2 regions of the Pseudomonas sp. TE21435 genome follow, and region 1 is predicted to be linked to the other one. Evidence: predicted binding sites of a transcription regulator. Region 1 holds the regulator's gene; the other holds the start of a gene.

The links. Region 1 encodes FliA, which starts transcription of late flagellar genes. Its sites were predicted from a motif close to CTAAAGTTTNNNNNNNNNNNGCCGNTAA; they were not measured.
Region 2: a site for FliA is predicted at 4,229-4,256, ahead of ACZ9C1_RS09780 (methyl-accepting chemotaxis protein). Genes of this name have one in related genera too.

What each region holds. Positions count from the first base shown of each region.
Region 1 is NZ_JBWBQZ010000001.1:2,425,406-2,433,970, reverse strand. It holds gene flhF (flagellar biosynthesis protein FlhF) at 1-1,120, shown strand, start outside; gene fleN (flagellar synthesis regulator FleN) at 1,235-2,068, shown strand; gene fliA (RNA polymerase sigma factor FliA) at 2,065-2,805, shown strand; gene ACZ9C1_RS10940 (chemotaxis response regulator CheY) at 2,911-3,285, shown strand; gene ACZ9C1_RS10935 (protein phosphatase CheZ) at 3,305-4,093, shown strand; gene ACZ9C1_RS10930 (chemotaxis protein CheA) at 4,106-6,319, shown strand; gene ACZ9C1_RS10925 (protein-glutamate methylesterase/protein-glutamine glutaminase) at 6,365-7,483, shown strand; gene ACZ9C1_RS10920 (flagellar motor protein) at 7,483-8,223, shown strand; gene motD (flagellar motor protein MotD) at 8,227-8,565, shown strand, end outside.
Region 2 is NZ_JBWBQZ010000001.1:2,169,710-2,178,274, forward strand. It holds gene ACZ9C1_RS09755 (DUF1176 domain-containing protein) at 1-958, opposite strand, end outside; gene ACZ9C1_RS09760 (DUF1176 domain-containing protein) at 999-2,039, opposite strand; gene ACZ9C1_RS09765 (biliverdin-producing heme oxygenase) at 2,190-2,762, shown strand; gene ACZ9C1_RS09770 (hypothetical protein) at 2,769-3,140, opposite strand; gene ACZ9C1_RS09775 (GNAT family N-acetyltransferase) at 3,380-3,829, shown strand; gene ACZ9C1_RS09780 (methyl-accepting chemotaxis protein) at 4,332-6,272, shown strand; gene ACZ9C1_RS09785 (propionyl-CoA synthetase) at 6,369-8,258, opposite strand; gene ACZ9C1_RS09790 (leucine-rich repeat-containing protein kinase family protein) at 8,412-8,565, shown strand, end outside.

The DNA of each region.
Region 1 (8,565 bases):
CAAGACCCAGTCGCGCATCGTTACCGCCCAGGCCGAACTGACCGGGCGTGGCGATGCCGTCGAAGGCGGCAACCGGCAATTGTTCGCCGGGCAGCCGCTGACCGCCTCGGAGCCGCTGATCGAGCCTCATGTCGACGAGCCCGCGCCGGTTGCCGCGCCAGCCTCGGCACCCGTTGATCCACGTCTGTTCGATGCCATGCGTTTCGAACTGACCGGCTTGCGCGAGCTGCTTGAAGTCCAGCTCGGTTCGCTCGCCTGGAGCCAGCTGCAAGGCAGCAAGCCGCAGCAGGCCAACCTCTGGCGCCGGCTTCAGCGCCTCGGCCTTTCCGGTGGCCTGGCCCGCGAACTGCTCGACCTCACTGCCGGGATCGAAGAACCACGCCATGCCTGGCGCATGGTCCTGGCGCACCTGGCGCGGATGATCGACGTGCCCGAGATCGAACCGATCGAGGAGGGCGGAGTGATCGCCATGGTCGGCCCGGCTGGCATGGGCAAGACCACCACGCTGGCCAAGCTGGCCGCCCGCTATGTGCTCAAGTACGGCGCGAACAACCTGGCGCTGGTGAGCATGGACAGCTTCCGCATTGGCGCCCAGGAACAGCTCAAGACGCTGGGCCGCATCCTCAATGTGCCGGTCACCTACGTCGACCCGGGCGAGTCGCTGGCCCAGGCCCTGGAGCCGCTGCTGCGCAAACGTGTGGTGCTGATCGACACCGCCGGCCTGCAGGCCAGCGACCCGGCGCTGCGCATGCAGCTCGAGACCCTGGCCGGGCGCGGCATCGCCGCAAAGAATTACCTGGTGCTGGCGACCACCAGCCAGAAGCAGGTGCTCACCGCCGCCTACCATAGCTACAAGCGCTGCGGCCTGGCCGGGTGCATCCTGACCAAACTCGACGAAACGGCCTGCCTCGGCGAAGTGCTGAGCCTGGCAATCAGTCATGAATTGCCGGTGGCCTATCTGACCGATGGGCCGCGCATTCCCGACGACCTGCAGCTACCGCGCAAGCACCAGTTGGTAAGCCGCGCAGTCAGTGTGCAATTGCAGGAAGAGCCCAGCGACGAGGCCATGGCCGACATGTTCGCTGATCTGTACCACAACCCTGGCAAGCGCGCGGGTTGAGGGTGAATACTGTGCAAAGTACCTACATCATGGGGTTGCCCGGCCGGACCGTGGCCTTGAATGTTCAGCCCCTCATGTGGCCTGGGTCCAAGCGAGACAAGGTAAAGAACAGACATGGGTAGCATGCATCCCGTACAGGTGATCGCCGTGACCGGTGGCAAAGGTGGCGTCGGCAAGACTAACGTTTCAGTGAACCTGTCCCTGGCGCTGGCCGAACTCGGCCGCCGGGTGATGTTGCTGGATGCCGACCTGGGCCTGGCCAATGTCGACGTTCTGTTGGGGCTCACGCCCAAGCGCACCCTCGCCGACGTGATCGAAGGCCGTTGCGAGCTGCGTGATGTGCTGTTGCAGGGGCCGGGTGGTGTGCGCATCGTCCCGGCGGCCTCCGGCACGCAGAGCATGGTGCACCTGGCGCCCGCGCAACACGCCGGCCTGATCCAGGCCTTCAGCGACATCGGCGACAACCTCGATGTGCTGGTGATCGACACGGCTGCGGGTATCGGTGACTCGGTGGTCAGTTTCGTTCGCGCCGCCCAGGAAGTGCTGCTGGTGGTGTGCGACGAGCCGACCTCGATCACCGACGCCTATGCGCTGATCAAGCTGCTCAACCGCGATTACGGGATGAATCGATTCCGTGTGCTGGCCAACATGGCCCAGAGCCCGCAGGAAGGCCGCAACCTTTTCGCCAAGTTGACCAAGGTCACGGACCGCTTCCTCGACGTCGCCCTACAATACGTCGGTGCCGTGCCTTACGACGAATGCGTGCGCAAGGCCGTGCAGAAGCAGCGGGCGGTCTATGAGGCCTTCCCTCGGTCCAAGTGCGCGCTGGCGTTCAAGGCCATCGCGCAGAAGGTCGACAGCTGGCCGCTGCCTGCCAACCCGCGTGGGCACCTGGAATTCTTTGTCGAGCGCCTGGTGCAGCCCACCAGTGCAGGGCCGGTGCTATGAACGCGAGCGGTTTCAAGATGTACAGCAAGGCCGCCAAGGATGCGCAGTACGAGCTGATCGAACGCTATGCGCCGTTGGTCAAGCGTATCGCCTATCACCTGCTGGCGCGCTTGCCGGCCAACGTCCAGGTCGAGGATCTGATCCAGGCCGGGATGATCGGCTTGCTGGAAGTGGCCAACAAATACGATGCCAGCAAGGGTGCCAGTTTCGAAACCTACGCCGGTATCCGTATTCGCGGCGCCATGCTCGACGAGGTGCGCAAGGGCGATTGGGCGCCACGTTCGGTACACCGCAATACGCGCATGGTCAGTGACGCGATCCGCTGTGTCGAAGCAAAGACTGGCCGCGACGCTAAAGATCACGAGGTTGCTGCCGAACTCCAATTGAGTCTCGATGATTACTACGGGATTTTGAATGACACCTTGGGCAGCCGCCTGTTCAGTTTCGACGATCTGCTGCAGGACGGCGAACATGAAGGGCTGCACGAGGACGGAGCCAGCGGCCAGCTGGAGCCGGCGCGTGACCTGGAAGACGAGCGCTTCCAGGCTGCGCTGGCCGATGCGATCGCCAACCTGCCGGAGCGCGAACGCCTGGTCCTGGCGCTGTACTACGACGAAGAGCTGAACCTCAAGGAAATCGGTGAGGTGCTGGGGGTCAGCGAATCGCGTGTCAGCCAGTTGCACAGCCAGTGCGCCGCGCGTTTGCGCAGCCGCCTTGGGGAGTGGCGGGCACGTTGAACCCGGGTTCAGTGCAGTCGTTTTTTTTGTAGTGCCGAATTGATTGAGCGCGCGCTCGGCGCCGAGCGCGTTTAAGACTGCTTGGAGGTCTAATTGAACAAAGACATGAAAATCCTCATCGTTGACGACTTTTCGACGATGCGGCGGATCATCAAGAACCTGTTGCGTGACCTGGGGTTCACCAACGTCAAGGAAGCTGATGACGGCAACACGGCACTGCCGATGCTCACCAGCGAGCATTTTGACTTTCTGGTGACCGACTGGAACATGCCGGGCATGACTGGTATCGACCTGCTGCGCGCCGTTCGCGCCGACGAGCGCCTCAAGCACCTGCCGGTGCTGATGGTCACCGCGGAAGCCAAGCGCGAGCAGATCATCGAAGCTGCCCAGGCCGGCGTGAACGGCTATGTGGTCAAGCCTTTCACCGCCCTGGCGCTGAAAGAAAAGATCGAAAAGATCTTCGAACGCGTCAACGGCTGAGTCACGTCTGGGGGGCGCAATGGAGTCAACCAACAACTCTTTGGGTGAGTTCGAATCAACCCTGAAGAAGCATGCGCAGGAGCTGGTCGAGAGCCTGGAGCGCGGCCGCTTCGGTGAGGCGGTGCAGCTGATCCACCAACTGAACCAGACCCGCGACCGCGGGCTGTACCAGGAAGTCGGCAAGCTCACCCGCGAACTGCACAGTGCAATCGTCAACTTCCAGATCGACCCGGCCATGCCGCAGGCCGAGGAAGTGTCGCAGATTACCGATGCCGCCGAGCGCCTCTCCTACGTGGTCCGTCTGACCGAAGGTGCGGCCAACCGCACCATGGACCTGGCGGAGGCGTGCACCCCGGTGCTCAACGACCTCGCCGCCGAGGCCCAGAGCCTGTCCGCCGACTGGCAGCGCTTCATGCGTCGCGAAGTGGCGGCGCCGGAGTTCCGTGAGCTGGTCAAGCGTGTGGACAGTTTCCTGACGCACAGCGCCGAAGGTAATCAGAAGGTCGCCGGCCATATCAACGATATTGTCCTGGCCCAGGATTATCAGGATCTCACCGGCCAGGTGATCAAACGGGTGACCACCCTGGTCACCGAAGTCGAAAGCAATCTGCTCAAGCTCGTGCTGATGGCAAGCCAGGTCGACCGCTTTGCCGGTATCGAACATGACCACCAGCAGCTGCGTGCTGAAAAAGATCAAGAAAAACATCCGACTCGGGGTGAAGGTCCGCAGATTCATGCCGATAAGCGTGAAGACGTCGTGTCCAGCCAGGACGATGTCGACGATCTGTTGTCCAGCCTGGGTTTTTAAGGAGCACGTTTAATGAGCTTCGGCGCCGATGAAGAAATCCTTCAGGATTTCCTGGTAGAAGCCGGCGAAATCCTCGAGCAACTGTCCGAGCAATTGGTCGAGCTGGAAAGCCGGCCCGATGATGCGGACCTGCTCAACGCGATTTTCCGCGGTTTCCACACTGTAAAAGGGGGCGCCGGCTTCCTTCAGCTCAATGAGTTGGTGGAGTGCTGCCACATTGCCGAGAACGTGTTCGACATCCTGCGCAAAGGTGAGCGCCGGGTCGACGCGGAACTGATGGACGTGGTGCTCGAAGCACTCGACACGGTCAACAGCATGTTCGGCCAGGTGCGCGAGCGCACCGACGTCACGCCGGCCACCCGTGAGCTGCTGGCGGCGCTGTCGCGCCTGGCCGAGCCCGCTGGCGCCGACGAACCGGCCCCGGTCGAGGTGGCTGTTGTCGCCGAAGCGCCGGCTGCCGAGCCCGACATCACCGACACCGAGTTCGAGCAACTGCTCGATTCGCTTGATGCAGTCAAGGCTGAAGCCCAGGTTCACGAGCAATTGCAGGGTGAGCAGGTCAGCGCGGGTGGTGACGAGATTACCGACGCCGAATTCGAGTCGTTGCTCGACCAGCTGCACGGCAAAGGCCAGTTCTCGCCCGATGCCGCTGCCAGTGAGCCAGCGGCCGTTGCCCCTGCCAGTGATGAGATCACCGACGACGAGTTCGAGTCGCTGCTCGATCAGTTGCACGGCAAGGGCACCTTCGCCGTCGATGCATTGCCTGGCGTCGCTGCGCCTGCAGCCACCGCGGCACCAGCGGCGGCTGACGAGAGCATCACCGAACACGAATTCGAGGCGTTGCTCGACCAGTTGCACGGCAAGGGCAAGTTCTCTGGCGAGGCGGTTGTGGCCGAGGCGCCAGCCGCCGCCGTCGCCGCGCCTGTCGCGGCCAAGGCCGAAGCCAAGCCGGTTGCCAAACCTGCGCCGACGCCTGCTTCCGCGCCAGCCGCCGCCAAGCCTGCCGCACCGGCCCGGGCGCCGGCGCCGGCCGCCGACAAGCATGGCGCCAGCGAGGCGGAGACTACCGTGCGGGTCGACACCGCGCGTCTGGACGAGATCATGAACATGGTCGGTGAGCTGGTGCTGGTGCGTAACCGCCTGGTGCGCCTGGGGCTCAACAGCGGTGACGAGGCCATGTCCAAGGCCGTGTCCAACCTCGATGTGGTCACCGCCGACCTGCAGACCGCAGTCATGAAGACGCGCATGCAGCCGATCAAGAAGGTTTTCGGGCGTTTCCCACGCCTGGTTCGCGACCTGGCCCGCCAACTCAAAAAAGAGATCAACCTGGAGCTGGTCGGCGAAGAAACCGACCTGGACAAGAACCTGGTCGAGGCCCTGGCCGACCCGTTGGTGCACTTGGTGCGCAACGCCGTCGACCATGGCGTCGAGATGCCCGACGAACGCGAGGCTTCCGGCAAGTCGCGCATGGGTCGGGTGGTGCTGTCCGCCGAACAGGAAGGTGACCACATCCTGCTGTCGATTTCCGATGACGGCAAGGGCATGGACCCGAGCATCCTGCGCGCCAAGGCCGTGGAAAAGGGCCTGATGGACAAGGACGCGGCCGACCGCCTGAGCGAGTCGGACTGCTACAACCTGATCTTCGCCCCGGGGTTCTCGACCAAGACCGAGATTTCCGACGTGTCCGGCCGCGGCGTCGGCATGGACGTGGTGAAGACCAAGATTTCCCAGCTCAACGGCTCGATCAACATCTTCTCGGCCAAGGGCCAGGGCTCGAAGATCGTCATCAAGGTGCCGCTGACCCTGGCGATCATGCCGACGCTGATGGTGATGCTGGCCAACCAGGCGTTCGCCTTCCCGCTGGTCAACGTCAACGAGATCTTCCACCTCGACCTGTCGCGCACCAACGTGGTCGACGGCCAGGAAGTGGTGATCGTACGCGACAAGGCGCTGCCGCTGTTCTACCTCAAGCGCTGGCTGGTCCAGGACCACGAGCACGAGGAGCAGCACGAAGGTCATGTGGTGATCCTGTCGGTTGGCACCCAGCGCATTGGCTTCGTGGTCGACCAGTTGGTCGGCCAGGAAGAAGTGGTGATCAAGCCGCTGGGCAAGATGCTGCAGGGAACCCCGGGCATGTCCGGCGCGACCATCACCGGTGACGGCCGTATCGCGCTGATCCTCGACGTCCCGAGCATGCTCAAGCGTTACGCCGCCCGGCGTATTTGATTTCGGTGGCGCGCCCAGGCGGGTGCGCCGCCTAACGGAGTGTTTATGGCAGTCAAGGTCCTGGTGGTGGATGATTCCGGTTTCTTCCGCCGCCGTGTCTCGGAAATTCTCGCGTCCGACCCGACGATCCAGGTGGTGGGTACGGCGACCAACGGCAAGGAAGCGATCGACCAGGCGCTGGCGCTCAAGCCCGATGTCATCACCATGGACTATGAAATGCCCATGATGGACGGCATCACCGCGGTGCGTCACATCATGCAGCGCTGCCCGACGCCGGTATTGATGTTCTCCTCGCTGACCCATGAAGGCGCCCGCGTCACCCTCGACGCCCTGGATGCCGGTGCGGTCGACTACCTGCCGAAGAACTTCGAAGATATCTCGCGCAATCCGGAGAAGGTCAAGCAGATGCTCTGCGAGAAGGTCCACACCATCTCGCGCAGCAACCGCCGTTTCAGCGCCTATTCCAGCCCGGCCCCGGCCGCGGCGCCGGCCAGCAGCCAGGCCCCGGCCAGCAGCTTTGCCGGCACCGCGCCTGCGCGCACTGCCGCCCCGGCCCGCGCCGCTGCGCCGGCTGCCACGCATTCGCCGGCGCCCAAGCGCAAGCCGTACAAGCTGGTTGCCATCGGCACCTCCACGGGCGGCCCGGTGGCGCTGCAGCGGGTGCTGACCCAACTGCCCGCCGGTTTCCCGGCGCCGATCGTGCTGATCCAGCACATGCCGGCTGCCTTCACCAAGGCCTTCGCCGAGCGTTTGGACAAACTGTGCAAGATCAGCGTCAAGGAGGCCGAGGACGGTGACGTGCTGCGCCCGGGCCTGGCCCTGCTGGCCCCGGGTGGCAAGCAGATGATGGTCGATGGCCGTGGCACGGTGAAGATCCTGCCGGGCGACGAGCGCCTGAACTACAAGCCTTGCGTGGATATCACCTTCGGTTCCGCCGCCAAGTCCTACGGCGACAAGGTGCTTTCGGTGGTTCTCACCGGCATGGGCGCCGATGGCCGCGAGGGCGCGCGCCTGCTCAAGCAGGGTGGCAGCACCGTGTGGGCGCAGGATGAAGCCAGCTGCGTGATCTATGGCATGCCCATGGCCATCGTCAAGGCCAACCTTGCCGACGCCGTCTACAGCCTGGACGAGATCGGCAAGCACCTGGTCGAGGCGTGCGTCTGATGGATGTGTTGAGCCTGATCGGCCTGATCCTCGCGTTTGTCGCCATTGTCGGCGGCAACTTCATGGAGGGTGGCCACGTCGGTGCGCTGATCAACGGCCCGGCGGCGCTGATCGTGCTGGGCGGTACCCTGGCGGCGGCATTGCTGCAGTCGCCACTGTCGTCGTTCAAGCGTGCCCTGCAGATCATTCGCTGGATCTTCTTCCCGCCACGGGTCGACCTGGCCGGAGGCATCGATCGGGTGGTGAACTGGAGCCTGACGGCGCGCAAGGAAGGCTTGCTGGGCCTGGAGGGCGTGGCCGACGCCGAGCCCGACCCTTATGCGCGCAAAGGCCTGCAGTTGCTGGTCGACGGTGCCGAGCCGGAAGCCATTCGCAGCATCCTCGAAGTCGACTTTCTGACCCAGGAGTCCCGTGACATCCAGGCCGCCAAGGTGTTCGAGAGCATGGGCGGCTACGCGCCAACCATCGGCATCATCGGTGCGGTAATGGGCCTGATCCATGTGATGGGCAACCTGGCCGATCCTTCGCAGCTGGGCAACGGCATTGCCGTGGCCTTCGTCGCCACCATCTATGGCGTGGCCAGTGCCAACCTGATCCTGCTGCCGGTTGCCAACAAGCTCAAGGCCATCACCCTGCGCCAGTCGCGTTACCGGGAGATGCTGCTCGAAGGCCTGCTGTCGATCGCCGAAGGCGAGAACCCACGCTCGATCGAGCTGAAGCTGCAAGGCTTCATGGAGTAAGCCATGGCCCGCCGTCGCAAAGTCGAAGAGCACGAGAACCACGAACGCTGGCTGGTCTCGTATGCCGACTTCATCACCCTGCTGTTCGCCTTCTTCGTGGTCATGTACTCGATTTCGTCGATCAACGAAGGCAAGTACAAGCAGATTTCCCAGGCGCTGATCGGGGTGTTCAACGACCCCGAACGCAGCATGAAGCCGATCCCGATCGGCGATGAGCGCCCGCTGAGCGTCAAGCCGGCCGAGCCGCTGATCAAGGACAGCGAGCAGACCGATGCGGGCCTGGCCCAGACCAGCGCCGACCCGCTCAAGACCATTACCGACGATGTGCGTGATGCCTTTGGC
Region 2 (8,565 bases), 260 kb from region 1:
TGCGCTCACCGTCGTAACGCCACTGCTGGATCAGCCCGCAACCACGTTCTACCTGGCTTTTGTCAGCGGCAAACAATTGGCCGCTCCGCGCATCGAACGCTACATAGCCACTCAGACGCGGCGCCAGCAACGGCGTCGGCGCCTCGAAGGCCATTTCGCTGATCTGGTAGGGCGCGGCGCGGGACACCCGATACAGGTAATTGGCGCAGAACTCGCCACTGCACCCGACGTTGAGAATGACCAGAACATTGGCTGCGTCCAGCGGGTGCACCTCGTAATGGCTGTTGCTCATGCCTGGCACATCGCCTTCGACATTCGCCTGGCCTTTTACCACCCTGCCGATTTCATGGGCCTGCTCGTCGCTCATGCGCGGCGCGGCAACGAACTGTGGCAGCACCACGGTATCGGGAGCGCCAGGCACATCGGCAGCGGGCGCATCTCCCACTTTCACCAGGGCATCGGCATGCCCCACCCGGCCCTGCACGGCATCAATGGCCAACAGCGCGCCACTGAGCCCCTGCAAGGACGCAACCAGCTCGCCATCCTCGGTCAACGAACTCAGGCGTGTACCGTTGCGCAACCGACGTATGAGCGCCAGCGCCTCATCGTCTTCCAGCAGCAGGTCGAAGTCGTATTCAAGCTGGATGCGCTGCCAGTTGGCCGACAGTGCCTGCCCATCGAGCAGCAACTGTTCCGCAAACGCCGGGCCCACGCGCAGGGTCAGTTCGAGCGCACCCTGTGGCCCCGCCTCGCGCCTTATGATGGTCTGCAGGCCGGCCATCAGGTCGTCGTCGATGGCCATTACCGCGGTGCAGGCACGGGTGTTGTCGCAGCCAACCGCCCAGTCCTCGATCTGCCGGTACATCGGCACCGCTTCGAGCGGTGCCTGGGCGCTCTCGGCCTGCACGACCGATGGCGTCATGAGCGTCAGCAGCAATGCCGCACGCGGGTGTTTCATCCATTGCCATGGCGTTATCCCTGAAGTGCGCTTCACGCGTTCAACCTTCACTGCGCCAGAGTACCGGCCAACTGTCGGTGCCCACTTCCGCACAGCGATCCATCCGTGACAGCCTGAGCAAGCGCATGCGCATGCCATCGTAGCGCCAGCTTTCCTCCACCCCGCAACTACCGGGATAGTCGTCCTTGGCATAGCTGTGAAGCTCGCCTTTGCCAGGGTAGAACTCGATGGCGTCGCGCATCCGGCTGATCACCACCGGGCTCGATGGCGCCTCGAACTCCAGCGGCCCAAGGGTGTAAGGCGCTTCACGCGACACCTTGTACAGCGCGTAGAGGCAATGGAAGTCGTTGCAGTTGTAGCTGAGCAATGCCAGCGCATGCTGGTCGTCCAGGGCATGCAGCTCAAGCTTGGGAGCGACATCGTATTCGTTCTTCAACTGGTCCTCGGCGGCCGCCTTGGCCATCACCACTTGGGTGATGCCCGCTTGCTCCTGCGCGCCAAGGGCCGTAGCTGCCACAAAGGCCGGCACCTGGGGTTTGGCCGGAGTTGGCAACTGCACATCGGCAACGCTGTCGCCGGGGCGTATCAGCGCACTGTAGTGGCCGATTCGGCCCTGCACCGCATCCATCAGCAGCAAGGCGGCGCTCAGCCCCTGCAGCGAACTCACCCGCTCCCCTGGCCGGGTGTCGTCCACCAGGCGCTGGCCATTGCGCAATTGCCGCAACACGGCATAGGCATCGGCGCCCTCCAGTTCCAGGGTGGTCTCGACACCGCGGGTCATGCGCCAGGGGGCGACCAGCAGCTGGCCGTCGAGCATGGGCTCGCCCGACCAGTCGGTACTCCCTACCAGGGTCAGGTGCAGGTTGCCCCAGGCGCCCGCCTCACGCTGCACCAGCATGCCCACTCGCATCCGCTCCGGATGATCGGCCAGGACCGCGGTGCAGAAGCGCGTGTTGTCGCAGCCAACAATCCAGTCCTTGATCTCCCGGTATACCGGCACCGGCTCTGGTTCCGCCGCGGCGGCCAGGCCCGACAGCAACGCCAGCCCCAGGGCCAGCCAGTTCCATGTTGTTGCGCGCATCGTGCTGCATTCCTGTCTTGGCTGTGAAAGCCTCGTTCCAGAGGCGGCACAATGATTCCACAGTTCAAGGGCCAGGTGCGCAAAATCGGCAGTGGTGATTGCGCCACCTGATCTGGCAGTATCGAATGCCCTAACACCAGAGCCGCCGTCATGTCCGCTACCGTCAGCCCGTTGCTGCTTGCCCTGCGCGAAGGTACCCGCGCCTGCCACCAGAGGCTGGAAGCGCGGCTGCCTTTCTTCAGCGAGGGCTTCGACCGCGCGGCCTACGCCGACCTGCTCGGGGCCTACCATGGCTTTCATGCGCCGCTGGATTTACTGCTGGGCGCCTACCAAAGCGCCGAACGCCACAAGACGCCCACCCTGTCACGCGACCTGGGCGCCCTGGCCATCGATATCGAAGCGCTGCCCTGGTGCCACGCCCTGCCTCGCATCGATGACGAAGCCAGCGCGCTTGGGGTGATGTATGTACTGGAAGGCTCCACGCTCGGTGGCCAGGTGCTCAAGCGGGCCATGGCCGAGCGCCTGGGTATCGACGCCGACAACGGCGGCGCGTTCCTCGACGTCTACGGCCCGCTGACCGGCGCACGCTGGCGCAGCTTCCTCGAGCGACTGGCTGCCGCCACCCCGGAGCCGACCGCCCAGGCCCGGACGGTAGAAGCCGCTGTAGACACCTTCATCTGCTTCGAACAGTGGCTCGAAGAACGACAGGTGCTGGCCTGCTGAACTCCCTCACCGACGGCACTGGTGCAACAGCGACGTTACCAGTGGCGTCATCCCGATGGCCACCACGCACAAGCCACCGCACAACAACGCAAATCCCAGTGCCCGCAACGGGTGCAAGGTATTGAAGAACGCCAGCACCAGCAGCACCAGCAACAGCGCCAGCCAGTAGCGAACTGCCGCCCTTGGAATGGCCACCATCAACAGGTTGAAGAGCACGAAGGCGTAGAACACCAGCATCGTCGCCAAGCCGACGCTGACACCTCGCGCCATCGGCGGGCCGACATGCTGCCGGTAAAGATCGAAGCCAAGGCTCAAGATAAAGGGAAAAGCCACACACACCAGTGCGTGCAGCAGGAAGCGGGAAAGCAGCGGCAACATTCGTCCTTGATCCTGGAGTCGGCCAAAGGTTGCGCATGGCCGTGAGTGAGGAAAGCGGATGCTAATGCCCTGAATAGACGCCAGCAAGCCGCAGCCCCATTGGTCGGCAAACACTCGTGACAAAGACCTGCTTTTCCCGCTTTGCGGCACGCAGCAGAATCCCTACGTCTGTGTTTCATGAATCCTGCAGGATCGCCCCCACAGCAAAGGCGCTGGACAACCTGATAGCGAGCCCCGACATGAACGTCATTGCCTGTGACCTGCACCACCTGGACGCCACCGCGGACCTCTTCAACCAGTACCGGATGTTCTACCAGGAGGCGGATGACCTCCCCGCTTCCCGTGCATTCCTCAAGGCCAACCTCGAAACCGGCAACTCACGGATCTACCTGCTGCTGGACGACGAGGGTCAGGCCATCGCCTTTGCCCAACTGTACCCGGCCACCTGCTCGCTGGCGATGAAGCGCTTCTACTGGCTGTATGACCTGTTCGTCGTCCCCCATGCCCGCAGGGGCGGTCATGCCCGTTACCTGATGCAGCAACTGATCGGGATCTTCCAAGCCGAGGGCGCGCAGCGGTTGAGCCTGGACACCGCCAGGAGCAACCTTGCCGCCCAGGCGCTGTATGAATCGCTGGGGTATGAGGCCGAACAGGAATTCGTGACCTATCACAAGGTGCTCGATCACTGAAGGTAGCCATGGGAGCTTTCGATATCCGCTTTCGCTCAGCGCGAGGAAGGCAGCTATACGCGGGTGTGCAAGACCGTGGAGTAGGAACCCGGCTGGCCCGAAGGCCTCCCACGTATAGCCGCCATTGAGCGACTTGGACCACATCCTCGGGCTTGCACACCCGGTCGTTGAATTGGCAACGACAGGGCGAGATTAGGGAATGCGGCTGGCCAGAACAACAGCTGAAAGGCCGTGAAAGCATGGTTGGGAAACGTCCTACATGAAATAGGGAAAGTCTTAGTAATCGTCCTTAATCAACAGCTCAGAGCTCTTTGTGGGGCAAACCCGCTCCTACGCATATTTGCTACTTTCCCGCCAAGTCAGGACAATTTCTGAATTTCCTGTACACGAAATATCTACTAAAGGTTTATATTCCGCCCGCCGAAACAGAAAAGGTAGCAAGTGGCCACCACCCTAGCGAAGCGGCCATGTACACCCTTCACACTCACGGATGGGCGTCACGATGAAAATAAAAAACAAACTGATCCTGGCCTTCGTACTGGTGGCCTTTATCCCGGTCGCCCTGGTTGGCGGGATTTCGGTGCTGAACATCCGCAGCGAGGCGGTCGATCAGTTCCTCGACGGCAGTACCCGGGAAATTCGCCAGATCGACGGCAACATGCGCCAGTTCTTTGATGGCACGTTGCAGAACGTCGATCAGATGGCCAAGGATCCTGTATACACCTCGGTCACCTCGCTCAAGGACTACACCGGGGCCGATGCCGCCAGCCAGCCGATGCCCGAGGCTGCGCAAAGGGTCATCGACGCCTTCGCCCGCTACGGCACCACTCACCCGGCAGCGGCGATCCTTTCAATCGGCCTGGAAGACGGCAGCTACGCCAAATGGCCGGATGATCCACAACTGGCCAAGTACGACCCGCGCACCCGCCCCTGGTACAAGGCCGCCATGGCCAGCCCGGACAAGACGGTGCGCACCGCCGCGTACTACTACGACAAGGACGACGTGGCCCTGGTCGGCACCGCCCGCGCGCTGCTCGACGCGGCCGGCAAGGCCAAGGGCGTGTTCGTGGTCAGCATGTCGCTGAAGAACCTCACCGAGCTGGTCAAGAGCATCAAGCTGGGCGACAGCGGCTACGTGATGCTGATCGAGGACGGCACCGTGCTGGTCGACCCGCGCAACGCCGGGCACAGCTTCAAGCAGCTCAAGGATCTCGGCGCACCGTACGCGGCGTTGGCCGCCACCGAGCAAGGCGCCACCGAGGTGGTGATCGATGGCGTGCGCTACATGGCCAATGTGTGGACCTCCCCAGGCCTGGGCTGGCGCTTCGTCGGGCTGATCGAGTACGACGAGGTCATGGCCGCGGCCACTCGCATGACCTATGTCACGGCGGTGATCGTGGTGCTGCTGGCGCTGATCTTCGCCGGGGTGGCGGCAGCGTTCTCGCGGGTGATCGTCAAGCCCATCGGCCAGGTGAGCACCGGCCTGCAGTCGATCGCCGAGGGTGAAGGCGACCTGCGCCGCGACCTGCAGGTCCAGGGCAAGGATGAAACCGCCGAGCTGGCCGGCTGGTTCAACAAGTTCCTCGCCGCCATCCGCCAGCTGATCCAGCGCATCGGCGCGGCCTCGACCAACCTGCACGAAGCCTCGCGCAGCAACAGCGAGATGGCCGGTAACATGAACGAGGCCGCCGGGCGTCAGCGCGAGGCGGTGGAGCTGGTGTCCACTGCGTTCAACGAGATGGTCGCCACCGCCAACGAAGTGGCGCGTTCATGCAGCAGCGCCGCAGATGCCGCCGAACATGGGCACCGGCGGGTGGCCGAGGGCAAGCAGCAGATCGAGGCGACCACCGACAACGTCAATCGTCTGGGTCGGCGCCTGAGCGAGTCGTCCCAGGCCATGGTCGAGTTGGAAGAAGGCAGCCGCAGCATCAACCAGATCCTCGGCACCATCCGCGCCATCGCCGAGCAGACCAACCTGCTGGCGCTCAACGCCGCGATCGAGGCCGCCCGGGCCGGCGACCAGGGCCGTGGTTTCGCGGTGGTGGCCGACGAGGTACGGGCACTGGCCAAGCGCACCGCCGATTCCACCGGCGAGATCGACCAATTGCTCAACACCCTCGGCGGCAAGACCCATGAGGTCTCGCAAAAGATGGAAAGCTGCCTGGACCTGTCGCGGGCCAGCGTGACGTCAATCGAAAGCGCGCGTGACAGTTTCGAGGGTATCCAGCTGTCGGTGAACGAGATCCGCGACCAGAACCTGCAGATCTCGGCGGCCGCCGAGGAGCAGCACAGCGTCGCCAAGGAGATCAACCGGCACATCCAGCAGATCTACGACGAGGCGCGACTGGTGGAGGGGCTGGCCAGCTCTGCGCAGGCCGACTCTGGCAGGCTGGCACAGTTGTCGGATGAGCTGAACGGGTTGGTGGGGCGCTTCAAGTCGTAAGGCATCCAGCAGTTGGGGCCGCCAGGCGGCCCTTTTGCCACGGTTCGTCGCCACGACAAGCCGACTCTCCACAGGCGATGCTGCACCGCGATGGCATCACCCCGCCCTAGGCAAGTCGGCCAGCACCCCTTCAATCTCCCCTAGCACCGCCGGATCATCCAGCGTCGATGGCGCCGTGTAGGCCTGGCCATCGGCGATCTTACGCAGCACCGCCCGCAGGATCTTGCCAGAGCGGGTCTTGGGCAGGCGCTTGACCAGGCGCACGCGGTTGAAGCAGGCCAGTGCGCCGATCTGTTCGCGCACATCCGCCACCAACTCGCCCTGCAGTTGCGCCTCGCCAATGCCCTGCCCGTCCTTGAGCACCACCAGCGCCAATGGCACCTGGCCTTTGATCTCGTCGTGCACACCAATCACCGCGCACTCGGCCACCGCCGGATGACGCGCCACCAGGTCCTCCATTTCCCCGGTCGACAAGCGATGCCCCGAGACATTGATCACGTCATCGGTGCGCCCCATGATGTAGACGAAGCCGTCTTCATCCAGGTAGCCGCCGTCGCCGGTGTGGTAGTAACCGGGGTAGCTCTGCAGGTAGGCCTGCAGGTAGCGTTGGTGATCGCCCCAGAGCGTCTGGCTGCAACCCGGTGGCAATGGCAGGGCGATCACGATAGCGCCCTGTTGATTGGGCCCCAACGGCTTGCCTTCGTCATCCAGCACCTGCACGTGGTACCCCGGCACCGCCCGGTTGCTCGAGCCCGGCCGCGCCGCGCTGCCTTCGAGCCCGACACAGGGCGCAGTCACCGGCCAGCCGGTTTCGGTCTGCCACCAATGGTCGTGCACCGGCTTGCTGCTGACCCGCTCGAGCCATTCATGGGTACTGGAGTCGAGTTTCTCCCCGGCCAGGAACAGCTGGCGCAACGAATCGAGATTGTGACAGCGGATCAGCGCGCCTTCCGGATCTTCCTTGCGGATGGCGCGCATGGCGGTGGGCGCGCAGAACAAGCCATTGACCTGATATTGTTCCACCACCCGCCAGTAGGCCGAGGCGTCCGGCGTGCGGATCGGCTTGCCCTCGTAGAACACCGTGGTGCACCCGCTCATCAGTGGCCCGTACACGATCAGCGAATGGCCCACCACCCAGCCGACGTCCGAGATCCCCCACCATACGTCTCCAGCCCGCATGCCGTAGACATGACGCATGGCATAACACAACGCCACTGCGTTGCCGCCATTTTCGCGGACGATACCCTTGGGTTTGCCGGTGGTGCCGGAGGTGTACATGATGTACAGCGGATCGCCGGCGTCCAGCTCAACGGGGGCGACCGGCGCCGCCCCGAGCAAGGCCTGCTGCCAGTCCAGGTCACGCCCGGGCTGCAGTTCGGCGCTCGCCTGCGGGCGCTGCAACACCAGCACATGCCGCGGTTGGTGGCGAGCCAGCTGCAGGGCGCGATCGACCAGCGGCTTGTACTCGATCACGCGGTCGAACTCCAGGCCGCAGGAAGCCGTCAGCAGCAGGGCCGGCCGGGCATCGTCGATGCGCAGGGCCAGCTCGTTCGCGGCGAAGCCGCCGAATACTACGGAATGCACCGCACCAATGCGGGCGCAGGCGAGCATGGCCATGGCGGCCTGGGGCACCATCGGCATGTAGATGATCACGCCATCGCCCTTGCGCACACCCAACGAACGCAACAGACCCGCCAAGCAAGCCACTTCATCACGCAGCTGGTGATAGGTGAACGTCTGTTGCACGCCAGTCACTGGCGAGTCGTAGATCAGCGCCAGTTGTTCACCGCGCCCCTGCTCGATCTGATGGTCAAGGGCCAGGTAGCAACTGTTGAGGCGGCCATCGGCGAACCAACGGTGGGTACCATCGGCGTTCTGCTGCAAGGTTACGGTCGGCTTGCGCTGCCAGGCGAGCTGCTCGGCCTGGGCCTGCCAGAAGCTGGCGGGGTCGGAGATGGAATGGGCGTAACTGTGCTGATAGGTCATTGGTTCGCAACCCGGTACTTGTTGTTATTGAAGGGCGAACCCTGAGTATGGACCGAGGCCGGCGGCCCGCCATCGGACTTAAGTCGCAACCCATATGCAGATTTGCCGCACCCGAGCGCCTACAATGGCCAGCCACGTCTAGCGAACAGTCCCATGCATACCCTCGAAGACCTGCGCGCCGGTCGCCTGCACGGCATCACGCGACTTAATCTCTGCCAGAACCTGACCCATTTTCCCCAGGAGATCTTCGCACTTGGCGACAGCCTCGAAGTGCTCGACCTGAGCGGCAACAGGCTGAGCGAACTGC